Regions from separate parts of the Sphingomonas sp. HMP9 genome, predicted to be linked through region 2. Evidence: riboswitches for the same ligand, from Rfam matches in the RefSeq annotation. Region 2 holds a riboswitch; each other region holds the start of a gene.
The links. Region 2 has a riboswitch for cobalamin ahead of HMP09_RS08580 (TonB-dependent receptor plug domain-containing protein). Riboswitches for the same ligand answer to the same signal wherever they lie in the genome.

Region 1 (6,118 bases), 920 kb from region 2:
GAGATCAACCTGCGTGCCGGGGACATTGCCAACATGGGCTTCGCGCGCGCCGCGAGCGTGCCAGTGGTGCTGGTCGGCGATATCGACCGCGGTGGCGTGATCGCGGCGATCGTCGGCACGCGCGCGGTGATCGACCCGGCCGACGCGGCGATGATCCACGGCTTCCTGATCAACAAGTTTCGCGGCGACCCCGCGCTGTTCGACGACGGGTATCGCGCGATCGAAGCGCGGAGCGGGTGGCGGGGCTATGGCGTCGTGCCGTGGCTAGCCGATGCGGTGAGGCTGCCGAGCGAGGATGCGGTGATCCTCGAACGACCTGCCGCCAGTGCGCAGCGCCGGGTCACGATCGCCTGTCCGATCACGCCGCGGATCGCCAATTTTGATGACCTCGATCCGCTTCGGCTCGAACGCGGCGTCGCGGTGGTGATGGTACCGCCCGGCACCCCAATCCCGGACGTCGACATGATCGTGCTCGCGGGATCGAAGGCGACGATCCCGGATCTCGCCTTCGTGCGCGCGCAGGGATGGGACATCGACATCCATGCGCATCATCGTCGCGGCAAGCCCGTGCTCGGGCTTTGCGGCGGGTATCAGATGCTCGGTCGCAGTATCGCCGACCCGGACGGGATCGAGGGGCCGGCGAGCCGCGTCGAGGGGCTAGGGCTGCTCGATGTCGACACGGTTCTTACCGGCCACAAGACGCTGGAGCGAGTTCGCGGCCGGGCACGGGGCGCGTCTTTCGAGGGCTATGAGATGCACATGGGGGCGACCACCGGGCCAGCGACCGCCCGTCCGGTCGGGCACCGTGCCGATGGCAGTCCCGAGGGTGCGACGAGTGCGGACGGGCTGGTGTCGGGCAGCTATGTCCACGGTCTGCTCGCGCTTGCGGAGCAGCGCGCGGCGTGGCTGGCCCGGTTGGGTGTCGCGGGCAGCGGGCCCGATCATGCGGCCTCGATCGATGACGCGCTGGATGCGATCGCCGCGACGCTCGAGCGGCATGTCGACTTGGACGCGCTGCTAGCGCTAAGCGAGCGCGCGGGCCACCGCGAGCGCGACTAACAACCCGGTTTCGACGATCTCGATCCCGGCACCATGCGCGTCGCCAGTCACCCCACCGAGCGTCCGCCGCAACCATGCCGCGACGGCCACCGCTACGAGCGGAAGGGCAAGCAGCGCCGGTACTGCGACGGCAGCGAGCGCGAGTAGCAGGCCCCACCCGAGCAGGTCGCGAGGGCGGACCGCGCCGGCGACCGCTGCGCCGAGGCCACCGGGCCGGAGTGGCGGCAACAGCTTCGACCAGAGTAGCGGCCCCATCCTCGCGGCGAACGGTACGAGGATCAGGGGCCAGTGCGGTCCGATCGCATGCAACAGCACGAGCTTGGCGAGCATCTGCCCTACGATCGCGACGACGCCGAAGCTGCCGATATGCGGATCGGCCATGACCGCGAGCAGCCGCGTCCGATCGCCATGTGCCGCGCCGAGCCCGTCGGCGAGATCGGCGAGACCGTCGAGATGCAGCGCACCGGTGACCGCGATCCACACCAGTAGCGCGGCACAGGCGCCTGTCCACGGATCGACCAGCGCGCCCAGCCAGCCGGCGACTGCGACGATCGCGCCGATCGCCAGGCCGACGACGGGATAGAAACGGATCGCCGCGGCGAAATCCTCGGCGCCGCTATCGACGCGCGGCATCGGCAAGCGAGTGAGGAACCCGAACGCGACGATCAGCCGTCTCACGTCGCCAGCCCGACGATCTGCACGGTCCGCGTCGGGCCCGGCCAGATCCGTAGCGAGACAAGCGCAGCATAAGGGAGGTCGAATGCCCATATCTGCCGCCGATCGAACCCGCACAACGCCGCGAGTGCCGCGCGGATCGTGCCACCGTGCGTTACGACCAACGTCGATCTTGGCGGCACAGCGGCAAGGGCCTGCGCGACACGGGCCTGCAACGCGGACCAGCGCTCGCCGTCGGGGGGCGGCGCGGCGTCCGGATCGTCGTAGAAGGCGGCCAGTCGGGTTGGGTCGATTGCCGCCGGGGCCAGCCCGTCCCACGCGCCGAAATCCAGTTCCCGCCAACGTGGATCGGTCTCGACCGCAACGCCTCGCAGCTCGCCGATGGCCTGCGCACAGCCGCGCGCGCGGATCAGGTCGGATGCCTCGATCCGGTCGATCTCAAGCCCGCTGGCCCGCGCTAAACAGGCTGCGATCCCCGCCTCGGTCGCCGGATCGTCGGTTCGCCCGAGGAGCCGCCCCGCCACCGCCGGCGCACCGTGCCGCATCAGATACAGCATGTGCGCGCTCACGCCGCGGAAACGCCTGCCTCGGCGAAGGTCGCCATCTCGGCGTGCACCGCCAATGCGGCGCGGACAAGCAACGTCGCGGTCGCAGCGCCGCTACCCTCGCCCAGCCGCATCCCGAGCGACAGCAATGGAGCGAGGGCCATGTGCTCCAGCAGGCGCTGGTGTCCCGGCTCGGCCGAGACGTGTCCCGCCAGGCAATGCGCGAGGATGTCGGGGCACGCTGCCGCCAACGGCGCGACCGCTGCACAACAGATGAACCCGTCGAGCATCACCGGCACACCCGCCAACCGCGCGGCAAGCACCGCGCCCGCGATCGCCGCCAGCTCGCGTCCGCCGAGCCGCCGCAGGATCTCGAACGGCGTGCCCAGCCCGTCGCGGTGCAGCGCGAGCCCCTCGTCGACGACCGCGATCTTCCGCGCAATACCCTCGTCATCGACGCCAGTGCCCGGCCCGACCCAGTCGCGTGCCGACCCGCCGAAGCTCGCCAGACACAGCGCGGCGGCAGTGGTCGAGTTGCCGATTCCCATTTCGCCGAGGACGACCAGATCCGGCGCATCGGCGACTGCCGCCGCGCCCGCGTTGATCGCCGCGAGGCACTCGTCCTCCGACATCGCCGGGGCTTGCGTGAAGTCCGCCGTCGGCTGGTCGAGATCTAGCGAAACGATCTTGAGGTCGAGCCCCGCGGCGCGCGACAGTGCGTTGATCGCCGCGCCGCCCGCCTGAAAATTGGCGACCATCTGGGCTGTGACGGAGGCCGGAAACGCACTCACGCCGCGCGCGACGATGCCGTGATTGCCAGCGAACACCACAGCACTGCCGCGATCGAGCCGGGGCAGCGGGTTGCCCTGCCAGCCAGCCATGAACACCGCGATATCCTCCAGCCGCCCGAGCGACCCCGGCGGCTTCGTCAGATCCCCCTGCCGGGCGATCGCGGCGGACCGCGCCGCCGCGTCGGCCCGCGGCAATCCGCGCAACGCCGCCAGAAACGCGGCGGGTGTCGCAAACGCGGTCATTCGACCAGGAACCCCTCCGGCGGAGTCCGCGTGATGAAATGCCCTTTCACACCCTGCGGCCATTGCTTGAACGGCACCTGGCCGAATGCGCTCTCGCCGTAGAGCTTCGCGTAATCGAGGATCGCCCGCGCAGCATCCTCGGTAGCCTCGAACCGGCCGAGCACATAGCCGACCTTGGCAGGCGCGCGCAGGTGGATCGTGCAGAAATCCTGGCACGCGAACAGGCACGGCATCTCCTGCACCGCGACCCCGGCATATGCCGGATCGGTCGCCTGCACGGCCTTCAACGCGCTGACCAGCCGGGCGCCGCCGCGCACGCCGTCACCGTCGTCGCGCGCGTCGGCGGAATGGCGGCACGTGTTGCACGCGACCACCGCGACGCCGTCCTCGACCGGCTTCAGCATGTCCGTTCCCGGATGATCTCAAAACATATCACTATTGGCATAGGAACCCCTTCGGACAGTCGGTCCCGCACCACGCGAAGGGCAAAAGGCGCACGCCTCCAGCCTTTGCGCGACACGAAGCGATGTCGTCGCTCGGGGTGTTACCCGTCCGTTCGGCGCACCCTGGCCGGACGAAAGACGACCGCGACAGGCAGGTCTCCTGGCTCGCGGGTCAACGCCGTCCGCGCCGCCTTCTCGGGAGTATCCCAATGGCATGTGGCACGATGGCTCGCCGCGTACAGTTGCAGGGGCAGCCGGGTGTTTCCCGTTCCCATTTTCATTCCCCTCAGCGTTGCCGCCTCGGGAAAACCTGTCGCGGGTCGAGCGATACGCGGGCGGAAGAGGCGACGCAAGACACGGGCAGTATCCTTAGGACACGCGCCAGCATGTCCCACCCACCCCCGTCATCCTGACGAAAGTCAGGATCCAGGGTAACGAGCGCTACCCTCTTTGGCTCTGGATCCTGACTTTCGTCAGGATGACGGAGGACGGATGACGGACGTCGACGATCGCGGCGCGCCCCTAGAACTCCACCCCCAGCTGCGCCTTCACGCCCGACCGGAACGGATGCTTCACCTGCGTCATCTCGGTCACCAGGTCCGCCATCTCGATCAACGCATCCGGCGCGTTCCGCCCAGTCACCACGACATGCGTCATCTCGGGCTTGGCCGCCAACACCGCGAGAACCTCGTCGACGGGCAGATACTCATACCGCAACACGATGTTCAGCTCGTCCGCCACGACCATGGCATACGACGGATCCGCGATCATGCGCTTGACCTCGTCCCACGCCTCGCGCGCCACCGCGATGTCGCGCGCGCGATCCTGCGTATCCCAGGTGAACCCCTCGCCCATCGGCTTGAATTCGCACAGCACGGGAAACGCGTCGAAGACCGCCTTCTCGCCCGTCGCCATCGCGCCCTTGACGAACTGGACGACGCCGACTTTCCGGCCGTGCCCGATCATCCGCACCGCCATGCCGAAGGCGGCGGTCGACTTGCCCTTGCCCTTGCCCGTGTGGACGATGATCAGCCCCTTCTCGATCGTCTTGGTCGCGACGATCCGGTCATGGACCTCCTTGCGCTTGGCGCTCTTGGCATTCTGCTCGTCATCGGTCCGCATGATCATGTCCTCTCCCGCTCCCCGATGGCGGATCGCGCCGCGCGGCGCTAGAGCGTGCCTCATGCTCCGCATCACCGACCTCAAGCTGCCGCTCAACCACGCCGACGAGGCGCTCCCCGCCGCGATCCGCGACCGGCTGCGCGTGACGCCGCGCGACCTGATCCGCTACACGATCGCGCGGCGCGCGCACGACGCGCGCGACAAAATGGACATCCAACTCGTCTATTCGGTCGACGTCACGCTGAAGAACGAGGACACTGTCCTCACCCGCTTCCGCAAGGATCGCCACGTCCAGCGCACCCCCGACACCGGGTATCGCTTCGTCACCAAGGGCGGCCCGAGCTATACCGGCCCGCGCCCGGTGGTCGTTGGCGCAGGGCCCTGCGGCCTGTTCGCAGGACTCATCCTCGCGCAGATGGGGTTCCGCCCGATCATCCTCGACCGCGGCAAGGTCGTACGCGAGCGCACCAAGGACACATGGGGCCTCTGGCGCAAGAGCGTCCTCAACCCCGAATCCAACGTCCAGTTCGGCGAAGGCGGCGCCGGCACCTTCTCCGACGGCAAGTTGTGGAGCCAGATCAAGGACCCGCGCCATCTCGGCCGGAAGGTCCTGACCGAGTTCGTCAAGGCCGGCGCGCCCCCCGAAATCCTGACCGAAGCGCATCCGCATATCGGCACGTTCCGCCTCGTTACCATGGTCGAGAGCATGCGCGAGACGATCGAGGCGCTCGGCGGTGAATACCGCTTCTCGACCCGCGTCGACGGTCTCGACGTCGTCGAAGAGGGAGGCGTGCGCCAGCTTCGCGGCCTCCACCTGAGCACCGGCGACTATCTGGAGGCCAACCACGTCGTCTTCGCAGTCGGCCACAGCGCCCGCGACACGTTCGAGATGCTGCATGCCAAGGGCGTGCACGTCGAGGCCAAGCCGTTCTCGATCGGCGTCCGCATCGAGCATCCGCAGTCGTGGATCGACGAAGCGCGGTTCGGGCCTTGCGCCGGCCACCCCGATCTCGGTGCGGCGGCGTACAGCCTGTCGCACCACTGCAAGAACGGCCGCACCGTTTACAGCTTCTGCATGTGCCCGGGTGGCACCGTCGTCGCCGCGACCTCCGAGGAGGGGCGCGTCGCCACCAACGGCATGAGCCAATATTCGCGCAACGAACGCAACGCGAACTCCGGCATCGTCATCGGCATCGACCCCGAGCGCGACTATCCCGGCCACCCGCTCGCCGGGATCGAG
Region 2 (6,118 bases):
TTCCAAGCAAAACCAAGGAGATCGCCGGCGGGCTGGCATGGCGGACCCTGGCTGGCCCCGCGCGCGTTGATGCGTTCGAACCTGCTTTCCCGGAGATCATCATGCTCGCATCCTTCCTGATGGGCCTTGTTGGTGGCCAGCGCGCGATGACGCCGCTCGCCACGGTCGCCATCGCAGCGGCGCGCAACGAATTGCCCGCCGACAATGGTGCGCCCAAGCTGTTGTCGCATCCCCTCGTCGCGGCGGGTGCGCTGGCGCTCGCGATCGGCGAGATGGCAGGCGACAAGCAGAAGACCGCGCCCGACCGGATCGTCGCGATCGGGCTGGCCGCGCGCTTCATCACGTCGGCGATCGCGGGCGCGTCGCTTGTCCCGCGGCGGCAACGGTGGATCGGTGCCGCGGTCGGCGGACTGACCGCGGTGGCGGCATCCTATCCCGGCTGGCGCGCGCGGATGGCGGCGATGGCGCAATACGGCCAGACGCCGACGGGGTTCGTCGAGGATGCCGCGGTCCTTGCGGGGGCGGCGGCGATCGCGCGCAACGCGGGGTCTCTCCGCGCGGCCTGACGTCGGAGGCGTATTCCGGGCGGGCGGAAAAGCTGCCATGCGCCGGCGATGATCCGTATCTCGCTCACTACGCTCGCCTTCGTGCTGCTTTCGTCCGGCCGTGCGGTCGCGCAAATGACCGTTGCGCCTGCCGGTCAACCGGCTGACATCGTCGTCACCGGGCGCGGGCTTGCGAACGCGCCCGGCGATCGTGCGTACGACATCGTCACGATCGACCGCGACCGGATCCAGGCGAATGCGAGCAACCGGCTGGAAAGCGTGCTGGCCGATGTCGCTGGGCTGCAGCAATTCCGCCGGTCGGATTCGCGCAGTGCCAATCCGACCAGCCAGGGAATTTCGCTGCGGGGCATCGGCGGCAACGCGTCCAGTCGCGCGCTACTGGTGTTCGACGGCGTACCGCAGGCGGATCCGTTCGGCGGCTGGGTTGCGTTTCCGGCCTATGCGACGGGGCGTCTCGGGCGCATCCGCGTCACGCGCGGTGGCGGAAGCGGGTACCAGGGGCCGGGGGCGCTGGCCGGGACGGTCGAGCTTGAGAGTGCGACGCCGGACCGGGCAACGCCGCTCCAGGGCAGCGTTGCGTATGGCAGCCGGGATTCAGTCGATGCGCAGGGGTCGGCAGCCCTGGTGCGCGAGTCGGGGTTTGCGACCGTGTCGGGCGCGTATGCCCGTGGCGACGGCTTTACGCCGACAGTCGAAGAAAGCCGAGGGATCGTCGATCGCGCTGCGCCGTACGAGCAGGCGTCGGGGGCGTTGCGGACCGTGATCGGGATCGGTGCGAAGACCGAAGTGCAGATGAATGCGAGCGCGTTCACCGATCGGCGCGACCGGGGGAGCGACTTTACCGATAATACAAGCGAGGGCGCGGATGCGAGCGTCCGGCTGATCGGGCGCGGGCGCTGGGGCTATTCGGCGCTGGCGTATCTGCAGACGCGGGCGTTCGCGAGCAGCTTCAACAGCATCAATGCGCCGCGGACGACCGCGATCCAGTCGCTGAACCAGTATAATACGCCGGCGACCGGGATGGGCGGGCGCATCGAGATCGCTCCGCCGCTGGGGGAGAATATCACGCTCAGGCTGGGTGCGGATGTTCGCGATGTCCGCGGCAAGACGCAGGAGCTCTATACGTTCGTGTCCGCGGTGCCGACGCGGCGGCGCGAGGCTGGCGGTAGTACGACGACGACCGGTATGTTCGCGGATGGGAGCCTGGTGGCGGGCGACTTTACGGTCAGCCTTGGCGGGCGGGTCGACTGGTGGTCGATCGATGGCGGCTATCTGACCGAACGGCCGCTGGCGGGCGGGGCGGCATTGACCAACCTGCGCTATGCGGATCGCGACGGCAGCGAGACGACGGGGCGGGCGGGCGTGGCGTACCAGCCGGTCGAGGCGATCACGCTGCGCGCGGCTGGGTATCGCGGATGGCGGTTGCCGACGCTCAACGAGCTGTATCGGCCGTTCCGTGTCGGCAATGATGCGACCGCGGCCAATGCACTGCTGTCGCCGGAACGGCTGACGGGGGTCGAGGGTGGTGTCACGCTGGCACCGGCGCCGGGGATGAGCATCGCCGCGACCTATTTCTACAACCGGCTGAAGGATGCCGTGGCGAACGTCACGACGACCAGTCCATCGCAGGTGCTGCCGGGGGTGACCACCTACCGTGTCCGCCAGAATCTCGACGCGATCCGCGCGCAGGGGTTCGAGCTGGATGCGGCGTATCGGCCCGGTCCGATCGGTGTGCAGGCGTCATGGTCGCATACGAGTTCGACGGTCGAGGGTTCGGGGATCACCGCCGCGTTGGACGGCTTGCGACCGGCGCAGACGCCGCGCGACCAGGTGTCGGGGACGGTCGACTGGCGGCGCGAGGCGGCGGCGGTGTCGCTGACGGTGCGGCATATCGGGCGACAGTATGACGACGACCAGAACACGCGGGTGCTCGCTCCGGCGACGACGCTGGATGCGTATGCGGCGTTACCGATCACGCGCTCGCTGGTCGCTGAACTGCGCGGGGAGAATCTGTTCGACGAGCGCGTCGAGGCAGGGATCAGCGGCGCGACCATCGTCGAGCGCGCGACCCCGCGGACGATCTGGGTGGGGCTGCGGTACGGGCTCCGGTAAGATTCATTTCGCCCCGCCAAGGAAACGAAGATAGCGTGTTTCCCCCGCGAAGGCGGGGACCCAGTCTGGGCTCCCGCCTTCGCGGGAGAGCAAGGAAGGGAACGCGTCGTCCTGACCAACACGCCACCACCCCGGCGAAGGCCGGGGCCCAGTTGGCAAGGTCGCAGTAACGAGGGGCAGCGCTCCCTTAGCGACGTTTCCCAACTGGGCCCCGGCCTGCGCCGGGGTGGTGCTATGGATGGTCAGCCTGCTTACCCCAGCGCCCCCTTGCGGGTCGATGCTCCTTATCCCCCGCGTTGACCCGTGCCTGGCGCGCGACTAATGCCGCCCTCGTGAAGGGTTCCCGGCGACGGGATCAAAAGGGAAGTCGGTGCGCGGAGATCCGCAAGACCGGCGCTGTACCCGCAACTGTGACCGGATAGCGGCCACCCCGAATATGCCACTGGGTTTCGACCTGGGAAGGCGGGGTGGACGCGGCGACCCGGAAGCCAGGAGACCTGCCTCTCACGGTCGATCCACTGCGCGGGCGGGTGTCCGGCGCGGACGAGTGCTCCGGCATAGCCGGGTTTCCTCGAGCGAGAGACGTCTGGCCGCGCTGCGAATGGTCGCAGGCGGTTCTGGTTAGGACGTGCCTGATGACGAAGTTCTTCCTTCTCCTGGGCGCCGCGATGATCGTGGCACCGGCGAATGCCCAGACGATCCCCGATAGCGATGCCTCCGACATCGTCGTCACCGCGACCCGCGCGGCGCAACCGCTGAGCGAGATCGGCCAAGCCGTGACCGTGATCGACCGCGCCGAGATCGAGCGCCGGCAAACCACCGTGGTGTCCGACCTGCTCGCGACCACGCCCGGCGTCACCGTCACGCGCAACGGCACGGTCGGTGCGCTGACCAGCGTCCGCATCCGCGGCGCCGAGGCGGACCAGACGCTCGTCGTGATCGACGGCGTGCGCGTCAACGATCCGTCGTCGACCGGCGGCGGCTTCAACTTCGGCAACCTCCTGTCGAGCTCGGTCGAGCGGATCGAGGTGTTGCGCGGGCCGAACTCGGTGCCGTGGGGCAGCCAGGCGATCGGCGGCGTCGTCAACATCATCACCGCCGCGCCGACCGAAGGCGTCCAGGCGCGCGCCAACGCCGAATATGGCTATGCCGACGGCGTGTTCGCCAGCGCCGGCGTCTCGGGCAAGTCGGGGCCGGTGTCGGGATCGCTGACCGGCGGATATCTGCGCACCGACGGCATCTCGTCGGCGGCCAGCGGCACCGAGCGCGACGGCTATCGTCAATATGGCGCGACCGGGCGGCTCGGCGTCGAGTTCGCGCCGGGCATCGGCCTCGACCTGCGCGGCTATTTCGCGGACAGCCGTGTCGACATCGACGATGGTTTCGACCCGGAGACGTACGTGGTGGCGGACAGCCCCGCATATGGCACGACGCAGGAGGTGTACGGCTATGCCGGGCTGCATGCGAACCTGGCCGACGGCCGGTTCAACAATCGCGTGGCGTTCACGATCGCCGACATCAACCGCGACAACTTCTCCAACCCCGGCGGCGACATATCGTTCATCGGTCGCGGCCGCAGCGAGCGCTATGAGTACCAAGGCGACTTCCGCCCGATCGACCGGGTGCGCGTGGTCGCAGGCGTCGAGCGCGAGAACAGCCGTTTCAACGACGGCACTACCTTCGCGGATACCGGCATCACCAGTGTGTACGGCCAGCTGATCGTCAAGCCGCTCGACATTCTCACCGTCACCGGCGGCATCCGCAACGACGATCACGACGATTTTGGCAGCCACACGACGGTCGGCGCGAACGCTGCACTTGCCCTCAACGCTGGCACCACTTTCCGCGCCAGCTACGGCGAGGGCTTCAAGGCACCGACCTTGTACCAGCTCTTCTCCGACTACGGGAATTCCTTCCTCGCTCCGGAGACCGCGCGCAACTTCGACGTCGGCGTCGAACAGGCGTTTCTCGGTAACCGGGCACGCGTCGGCGTCACCTATTTCAATCGCCGCACGCGCAACCAGATCGACTTTCGCGATTGCAGCCCGGCCGAGCTGGCGACGCGCGACTCGATCTGCGCCAACCGTCCGTTCGGCGTCTACGACAATGTTGCGCGGGCCGAAGCGGAGGGCGTCGAGTTTACGCTCGCGTTGCGCCCGGTCGACGCGCTGACGCTGACGGCAAACTACAGCTATATCGACACCGAGAACCGTTCGATCGGCGACAATTTCGGCAATGATCTCGCGCGGCGCCCCAAGCAGACCGCGAGCGTCGATGCCGATTACCGGTTCGGGTTCGGCCTGTCCGTCGGCGGCACCGTGACGATGGTCGGTGACAGCTTCGACGACGCCGGCAATACCACGCGGCTCGACGGCTATGCGCTCGCCGGGGTTCGTGCGGAGCTGCCGATCGGCGAGCGGTTCGCGGTCTATGGCCGTGTCGATAACCTGACCGACGCGCGATACGAGACGATCGCCGGCTACGGCAATTACGGCCGCGCGGCCTATGGCGGCGTGCGGTTGCGCCTGAAGTGAGCCGGGCGGCGATCCTCCTCGCGCTCCTGCTCGGAGGCTGTGCCAGGCCCCCGAGTCTGGCGGCGAGCGGGGGCGGGGGGATCGTCTCGACCAATCCGTGCGTGGATGCGGTGCTGATCCGCATCCTGCCGCCCGCGCGGATCGCCGCGATCAGCCATTATTCGCAAGACCCGTCCGCGACCTCGATCCCTATCGCCGTCGCCCACCGGTTTCGCGGGATCGCCGGGACCGCGGAGGAGGTGATCGCGCTCCATCCCGATCTGGTCATCGCCAGCACCTATACGCCGCCCGCGACGCAAGCGGCTTACGCGCGGGCCGGGCTGAAGACGCTGCTGGTCGGCATCCCCGACTCGATTGCGGAAAGCCAGGCGCAGGTCACGCAGATCGCCGAGGCCGCGGGAGCGCCGATGGGTGGCGCACGGATCAACGCCGAGATCGACCGCGCGGTGGCACGCTGGAGCCGCAAGGACAGCGCTTCGCCAAGCGCGTTGCTCTATATCAGCGGCGATCTCGCGACCGGGGGAAGCACGTTGCTGAACGACATGATGACGCGCGTCGGCTTCCGCAACGCGGCCGCGACCTACGGCCTGACGCATACCGGCACGCTGTCCGCCGAGACGATCGTGACGCAGCCGCCCGCCGTCGTGATCGCCTCCGAACGCGCCGGCCGCGGCACCGCGTTGCGCCACCGTTTGTTGCCGCGCACGCCGCAAGCCGTCTTCTCGCGCGTGCTGATCAATTGCGGCGGGCCGACGATCCCGCCTGCTCTCGAACGCCTCGCCGCGATCCGGGCGGGGCTGTGATGCGACATGCACGCCACTTAGGCGTAGGCGGGGGTCCAATTGGAATGGCCAAAATAATTGCGCGCTGCCCACTGTCGCAAGTGTTCCCCAATTGGGCCCCGGC
Region 3 (6,118 bases), 1.1 Mb from region 2:
GGTCGGCGACGGGTTTGCTGGCGAGCTTGATCCAGGATTCGATGCGCGCGGCGATGGCGGTAACGCGTGCAGCGTCGGCGCGGTGTTCGCGGCGGGTGTATTCCAGGTCGCCGTCCCGCGTTGCGGCTTCCTTGAAGCTAGCGACGCCGGCGAACAGGCGGCCGTCCACCTCTGGCAGGACGACGTGCATGGCGAGATCAGCGGGCGACAAGCCGCGCGTCGCGCCCGCCCAGGCGGCGCGGTCGGAGGTGGCGAGCGCGATCTGGAACACGGGCACGTCGGCGCCGTCGAGGGGTGTGGTGTCGGTGGCGCCGCGTGCCGAAAAGGCGGTGGCATTGACGATCGCGGCGGGCTCCAGGGTTTCAACCCAGCGGGTCAGCCAGCCGGCTGCGTCGGGCGCTTTCAAAGACGGCGCGAACAGGCCGATGGCGTCGAAGCCCCGCGCGGTCAGTTCGGCGTGAAGAGCTTCGATCGGGTGCAGGTCGGCGGCGGTGAGGTAGGAGCGGTAGAAGACGATCAGGATGCGGGGGCGGTCCGCGTTGAGCGCGAACGCGGCGGGACAGGTCACGCCGTCATGCGGTTGCCAGCCGCCGACGTCGGCGATCGCGCGGACGCCGGTCACGGGGCCGGCATAGCAACCGGCAGCCAGCGCGAACTGCGCGAGGGCCGCTTGCGCCGCAACCGCGCCACCTGTGTCGCAGAGGTGCGCCAGCCGGCGGAGCGTCGAAAGCAAGATCGTCGAGGCGGCATCGAGGCGCGCGTCGATCCGACCATCGGCGGCAAGGACTGCAAGCGCAATGCCCTTCTCGCGCGCGAGAGTCTCGACCTGTTGCAGGCCGTAGCTCCAATAGGAGCGCCCGCCGATCAGTCGGATCAGGATGCCCTTCGCACCGGCCAGCGTCTGCTCGACATAGGTGTCGACCGAGAGCGGGTGCTGAAGCGCGGTCAGGTTTGCCAGGCGCAGCGAGGGCAACCGGCCTCCGGCCGCGGCCGCACGTCTCCAGCCTGCAGCGAATGCGCCGAGGTCGCCGTCGGAAAAGGATAGGACGACGAGGTCTGCGGCAGATTGGGCGAGGTCCTGTGGGACCGCGCTTTCCTCCAGCCCGTGGGTCTCGCGGAAGACGACGTGCATCGCGGGCCTCAGGCGTCCAGCGCGGCCTTAATTCGGGCCTCGTCGATGCGGTCATGCTCGGCGATGATCACCAGCTGCGTGCGGCGGGGTTCGTCGGCGCGCCACGGGCGGTCATACTGCGTCCGGACCCGCGCGCCGACCGCCTGGACGAGCAGGCGCATCGGCTTGCCGGCGACCGCGGCGTATCCCTTCACGCGCAGGATGTCGGCGCTGCGGGCGAGCGCTTCGATCCTGGCGGCAAGTTCGGCAGGATGGGCGATCTCGCCGAGCGCGACGACGACGCTGTCGAAATCGTCATGCTCGTGATCGTCTTCGCCGTCGTGATGTGATGGGCGACTGGCGATGTCGTCCTCGGCGGCGGCGTTCAGGCCCAGGATCACGCGCGGGTCGATGATGCCGTCGGTCAGGTCGATCACCGGGAGCGGGCGGGCGGACTCGGCGGCGATGACCGCGCGCGCCTTGGCGACGCCCTCGGGACCGGCGAGATCGACCTTAGTGAGCAGGACGAGATCGGCGCACGCGAGCTGGTCCTCGAACACTTCGGACAGAGGCGTCTCGTGATCGACGCTCGGATCGGCGGCGCGCTGCGCATCGAGCGCGGCGACGTCGGGCGCGAACCGTCCGGCGGCGACCGCCTCCGCATCGGCAAGCGCGATGACGCCGTCGACGGTGATGCGCGAGCGGATCGCCGGCCAATCGAACGCTTTCAGCAGCGGCTTGGGGAGCGCGAGGCCGGACGTTTCGATCAGGATGTGATCGGGGCGCGGGTCGAGCGCGAGCAGAGTCTCGACGGTCGGAATGAAGTCGTCAGCTACCGTGCAGCAGATACAGCCGTTCGCCAGCTCGACCACGTTCTCGGCCGGGCAATCGGGGATTGCGCAGCCCTTGAGAATGTCGCCGTCGATGCCGAGCGTTCCGAATTCGTTGACGACGACCGCGAGACGGCGACCGTTCGCGTTGCGGATCAGGTGGCTGATCAGCGTGGTCTTGCCGGCGCCCAGGAAGCCGGTAACGATGGTGACGGGGACTTTTGCCAGGGTTGGCGAACGGTCCGACATTGTTGTTCTCCTTCGAGCATACGCGGGCACGCACGACCTTTCGGCCGCACGCGTTCGTCGCTCAGACGGAGTACCGTGCCGCGACCATCCCCTGGATCAAGGCAAGAGCGACCGTTGCGCTGGCAGGTCTCCTGGCTCACGGGTCAAAGCTCGACATACGCCTTCCCAGGTTTGCACCCAGTGGCTGCCCCCTCGCGAAGGGCTTGTGCGTCTCGCTCACCGCTTACAGTTGCAGGGACAGCCGCGGCATTGGGAGGATACCTCCCGCACCGCATTCCCATTCAAGCCCCGAAGGGCACCGGCGCGATCTGTCGAGGTTCGGTGAAACCGAGCCTCGAGGGTGGGTTAGAGGAATATCTTTGGCGTGCCAACTCGCTCGGTCCCCTCATCCTGATGAAAGTCAGGATCCAGATTGACGGACGCTGTCGCCTGTGGCTCTGGATCCTGGGTCAAGCCCATGATGACGGGGTGCACTCGTCATCCGTGCACGACCTCGATCTCGTCGAAGCGTTTCCAGCGGTAGATCGCGAAGCTCAGCACCCAGCACAGCACGAACAGGCCGATGATCGCAAAGCCAAGGCCGTTGAAGTTCTCGCCGAGCGCGGTCGCCACGTCCCAGGTGCCGCCGGTCAAGCCAAGCTTCGCGCCCAGCAGTGCCAGCGTCTCGATCCCGCCGATCGCGATCGCGACGATCGCCGAGATCAGCGTGATCGTGATGTTGTAGTAGAGCTTGCGGATCGGCTTCACGAACGCCCATTCATACGCGCCGAGCATGACGACGCCGTCCGCCGTGTCGACCAGTGCCATGCCCGTCGCGAAGAGAATCGGGAGCACGAGGATGGTGCCGATCGACAGACCGTCCGCCGCCTGGCTCGCGGACAGGCCGAGGATCGCGACCTCGGTTGCGGTGTCGAAGCCTAGCCCGAACAGGAACCCGAGCGGGGCCATATGCCAGCTGCGCGTGACGAGCCGGAACATCGGCCGGAACAGGCGCGCGAGCAGCCCGCGGTTGCCGAGCAGCAGATCGAGGTCTTCCTCGACATAGACGCCGCCGCCGCGGACATGGCCGAACGTCCGCCACACGGAGCGCAGGATGACGAGGTTCATCGCCGCGATCGTGAACAGGAACACCGCCGAAATGACGGTGGCGACCACGCCGCCGACTTGCTTGAACGCCTCGAACTGCGCCAGCGCGCTGGCGGTGAGCGCGATCGCGACCGCGGCGATCAGCACGATCCCCGAATGGCCGATCGCGAACCAGAAGCCGACCGCGATCGGGCGCTGGCCGTCCTGCATCAGCTTGCGCGTCACGTTGTCGATCGCGGCGATGTGATCCGCATCGACTGCGTGGCGCAAACCCAGCCCCCAAGCGAGCAACGCGGTGCCGAGCATCAGCGGCTGCGCATTAAAAAGTGAGAACGCCCAGCCCCAGGCGGCGATGTTGGCCACGACAAGGGCTGCGAACATCCAGCCGATGCGTTTGCGCGTCGACAGTCGCCTGGGTTTATCGAGCGTCGCCGGTTTCTCGATCGTGACAGTCGTCATGCAGAACTCCCCGGCGTCCGACGAGGACCGGGGCCTGCCGCGAACGGCCGGGCCGTGCGACGACCGGACGCCATGAGCGACCGACGCACGACGCCGATGCGGCCCCCGCCACAAGGTCGTCGCTCAGACGGCGTTCACCGTGCCTCGGCCACCCCCTGGACCGGGACAAGAGCGACCAGACGCCGGCAGGTCTCCTGGCTCGCGGGTCAACGCTCGGCACCCACGCCTTCCCAGGCTCTTCGGCCCAGTGGCTGCCCTCGCGAAAAGGGCTCGTGCGCTTCGCTCGCCGCTTACAGTTGCAGGGACAGCCGCGGCATAGGACGGCGAACCGTCCGCACCGCATTCCCAATCAAGCCCTTCCGGGCACCGACGCGATCACGGGAAACGGCTCGAAGCCGCGTCCCGCGCGATCGGTACCCTGCTTTCGATCGCGTGCCAACGGGCGTGCTATTTCGTCAGGCCAAGTTGTTGCAGCATGAACGCCTGCCATTCGGCATTCTGGCGATAGCGTTCGAAGCGGCCCGACTTTCCGCCATGCCCAGCCTCCATGTTGACCCGGAACAGCAGCGGGTTCGTGTCGGTCTTCAGTTCGCGCAGCTTCGCCACCCATTTGGTCGGCTCGTAATATTGCACCTGGCTGTCCCACAGCCCGGTGCCGACATAGAGCGCCGGATACGCCTTCGCAGCGACGTTGTCGTAGGGCGAATAGCTCAGTATGTAATCGTACGACGCCTTCTGCGCGGGGTTGCCCCATTCGTCGTACTCGAACGTCGTCAGCGGGATCGACGCGTCGAGCATCGTCGTAACGACATCGACGAACGGCACCTGTGCGATGATCAGCTTGTAGTCCGCCGGCGCCATGTTCGCGACGCCGCCCATCAGCAGTCCGCCCGCGCTGCCGCCCATCGCGGCCACACGGTTCTTGGCGGCATATTTCTGCGCGACGAGATAGCGGGTGACATCGATGAAGTCGGTGAAGCTGTTCTTCTTGTTGAGCAGATGCCCGTCGTCATACCAGCCGCGCCCCATCTCCTGCCCGCCGCGGATGTGCGCGATCGCGTAGACGACGCTGCGATCGAGCAGGCCGATCCGGCCCGGATCGACCGCCGGATCGCTCGAAATGCCGTAGCTGCCATAGGCGTATTGGAAGAGCGGCGCGGTGCCGTCGCGCTTCACACCCTTGGCATAGACCAGCGAGACCGGGATCCGCGTACCGTCGCGAGCGGGTGCCCAGACGCGTTCGGTTACGTACTTCGCGGGATCATAGCCCGGCACCGGTGCGACCTTCAGCACGCGCCGCTCGCCGGTCTGCGCGTTGACCTCGTAGGTCGTCGTCGGGGTCACGAGCGAGCCATAGGTGTACCGAACCCACGGCGTCGCGGTTTCCTCGTTGACGTCGAGCGACATGCGATAGGCGGGTTCGTCGGCGGTGACGGGGGTCGACTTGCCCGCGTCGCTCAGCACGCGGATCATGCGATTGCCACCCTCGCGCTGGTCGATTGCGACGAACCCATCGAACGGCTTGAAGCTCTCGATGAAGACCCTGTCGCTGGCAACGGTCAGGTCATGCCAAGCAGGCCTTCCTTTGCCAAGATCGGCGTCGGCGACGGTGACGAGCTTGTAGTTCTCGGCATCCTTGTTGGTGCGGATAATCCAGCGTTTGCCGAGATGATCCGACCTGTAGCGGAACTCTCGCGCCCGCGGCGCGACGATCGTGAAATTCGTTGGCGTAGCGGCGGGAGCGCAACGCTGCTCGTCGCTGACCGTGCTGCTCACGCCGATGCACACGAACCTGTCGTCCGACGTACGCGAGACGTCGATCGAGAAGCTGTCGTCTTTCTCCTCATATAGCAGCCGGTCGCTCGCGACCGGGGTGCCGAGGACATGCGCCTTCACGCGGTAGCCGCGCAGCGTCACCGGGTCCTTCTCGACGTACAGGATCGTCTTGTTGTCGTCCGCCCAGACGACGTTGGGCTCGATGTTCGAGAGGGTGTCGGCGAGGAGCGCGCCGGTCGCGAGATCCTTCACCTTCAGCACATATTGGCGGCGCCCCACCGTATCCTCGGCCCAGGCGACGCGGCGGTTGTCGGGGCTCACCGCCCAATCGCTCAGCGCGAAGAAGCTGTGGCCCTTGGCCATTGCCGGCTGGTCGAACAGCATTTCGGGCGGCGCGGTGCGGCTGCCCTTGCGGCGCTCTAGGATCGGATAATCCGCGCCCGTCTGGAACCGGGAGCCGTAATAATAGCCGTTCTTGGCATAGGGGACCGAGCTGTCGTCCTGCTTGATATGCGCGACGGTGTCTTCGTAGAGCTTGGCCTCGAGCGGTTTCAGCGACGCGAGCTGCGCATCGGCATAGGCGTTCTCCGCGGCGAGATAGGCGAGC

Region 1: linked by a shared signal. The riboswitch ahead of HMP09_RS04475 (DUF1636 domain-containing protein) and the one ahead of HMP09_RS08580 (TonB-dependent receptor plug domain-containing protein) in region 2 are both predicted to bind cobalamin.
Region 3: linked by a shared signal. The riboswitch ahead of cobW (cobalamin biosynthesis protein CobW) and the one ahead of HMP09_RS08580 (TonB-dependent receptor plug domain-containing protein) in region 2 are both predicted to bind cobalamin.

What each region holds. Positions count from the first base shown of each region.
Region 1 covers NZ_AP022673.1:1,026,394-1,032,511, forward strand. Annotated here, with positions in the region: gene HMP09_RS04455 (cobyric acid synthase) at 1-1,059, shown strand, start outside; gene cobS (adenosylcobinamide-GDP ribazoletransferase) at 1,024-1,737, opposite strand; gene HMP09_RS04465 (histidine phosphatase family protein) at 1,734-2,303, opposite strand; gene cobT (nicotinate-nucleotide--dimethylbenzimidazole phosphoribosyltransferase) at 2,300-3,313, opposite strand; gene HMP09_RS04475 (DUF1636 domain-containing protein) at 3,310-3,717, opposite strand; cobalamin riboswitch at 3,890-4,085, opposite strand; gene cobO (cob(I)yrinic acid a,c-diamide adenosyltransferase) at 4,279-4,884, opposite strand; gene HMP09_RS04485 (NAD(P)/FAD-dependent oxidoreductase) at 4,940-6,118, shown strand, end outside.
Region 2 covers NZ_AP022673.1:1,942,135-1,948,252, reverse strand. Annotated here, with positions in the region: gene HMP09_RS08590 (DUF4126 domain-containing protein) at 1-566, shown strand, start outside; gene HMP09_RS08585 (TonB-dependent receptor) at 615-2,678, shown strand; cobalamin riboswitch at 2,999-3,197, shown strand; gene HMP09_RS08580 (TonB-dependent receptor plug domain-containing protein) at 3,314-5,212, shown strand; gene HMP09_RS08575 (ABC transporter substrate-binding protein) at 5,209-6,015, shown strand.
Region 3 covers NZ_AP022673.1:853,629-859,746, forward strand. Annotated here, with positions in the region: gene cobN (cobaltochelatase subunit CobN) at 1-1,132, opposite strand, end outside; gene cobW (cobalamin biosynthesis protein CobW) at 1,141-2,190, opposite strand; cobalamin riboswitch at 2,295-2,508, opposite strand; gene HMP09_RS03715 (HoxN/HupN/NixA family nickel/cobalt transporter) at 2,668-3,735, opposite strand; cobalamin riboswitch at 3,903-4,121, opposite strand; gene HMP09_RS03720 (S9 family peptidase) at 4,183-6,118, opposite strand, start outside.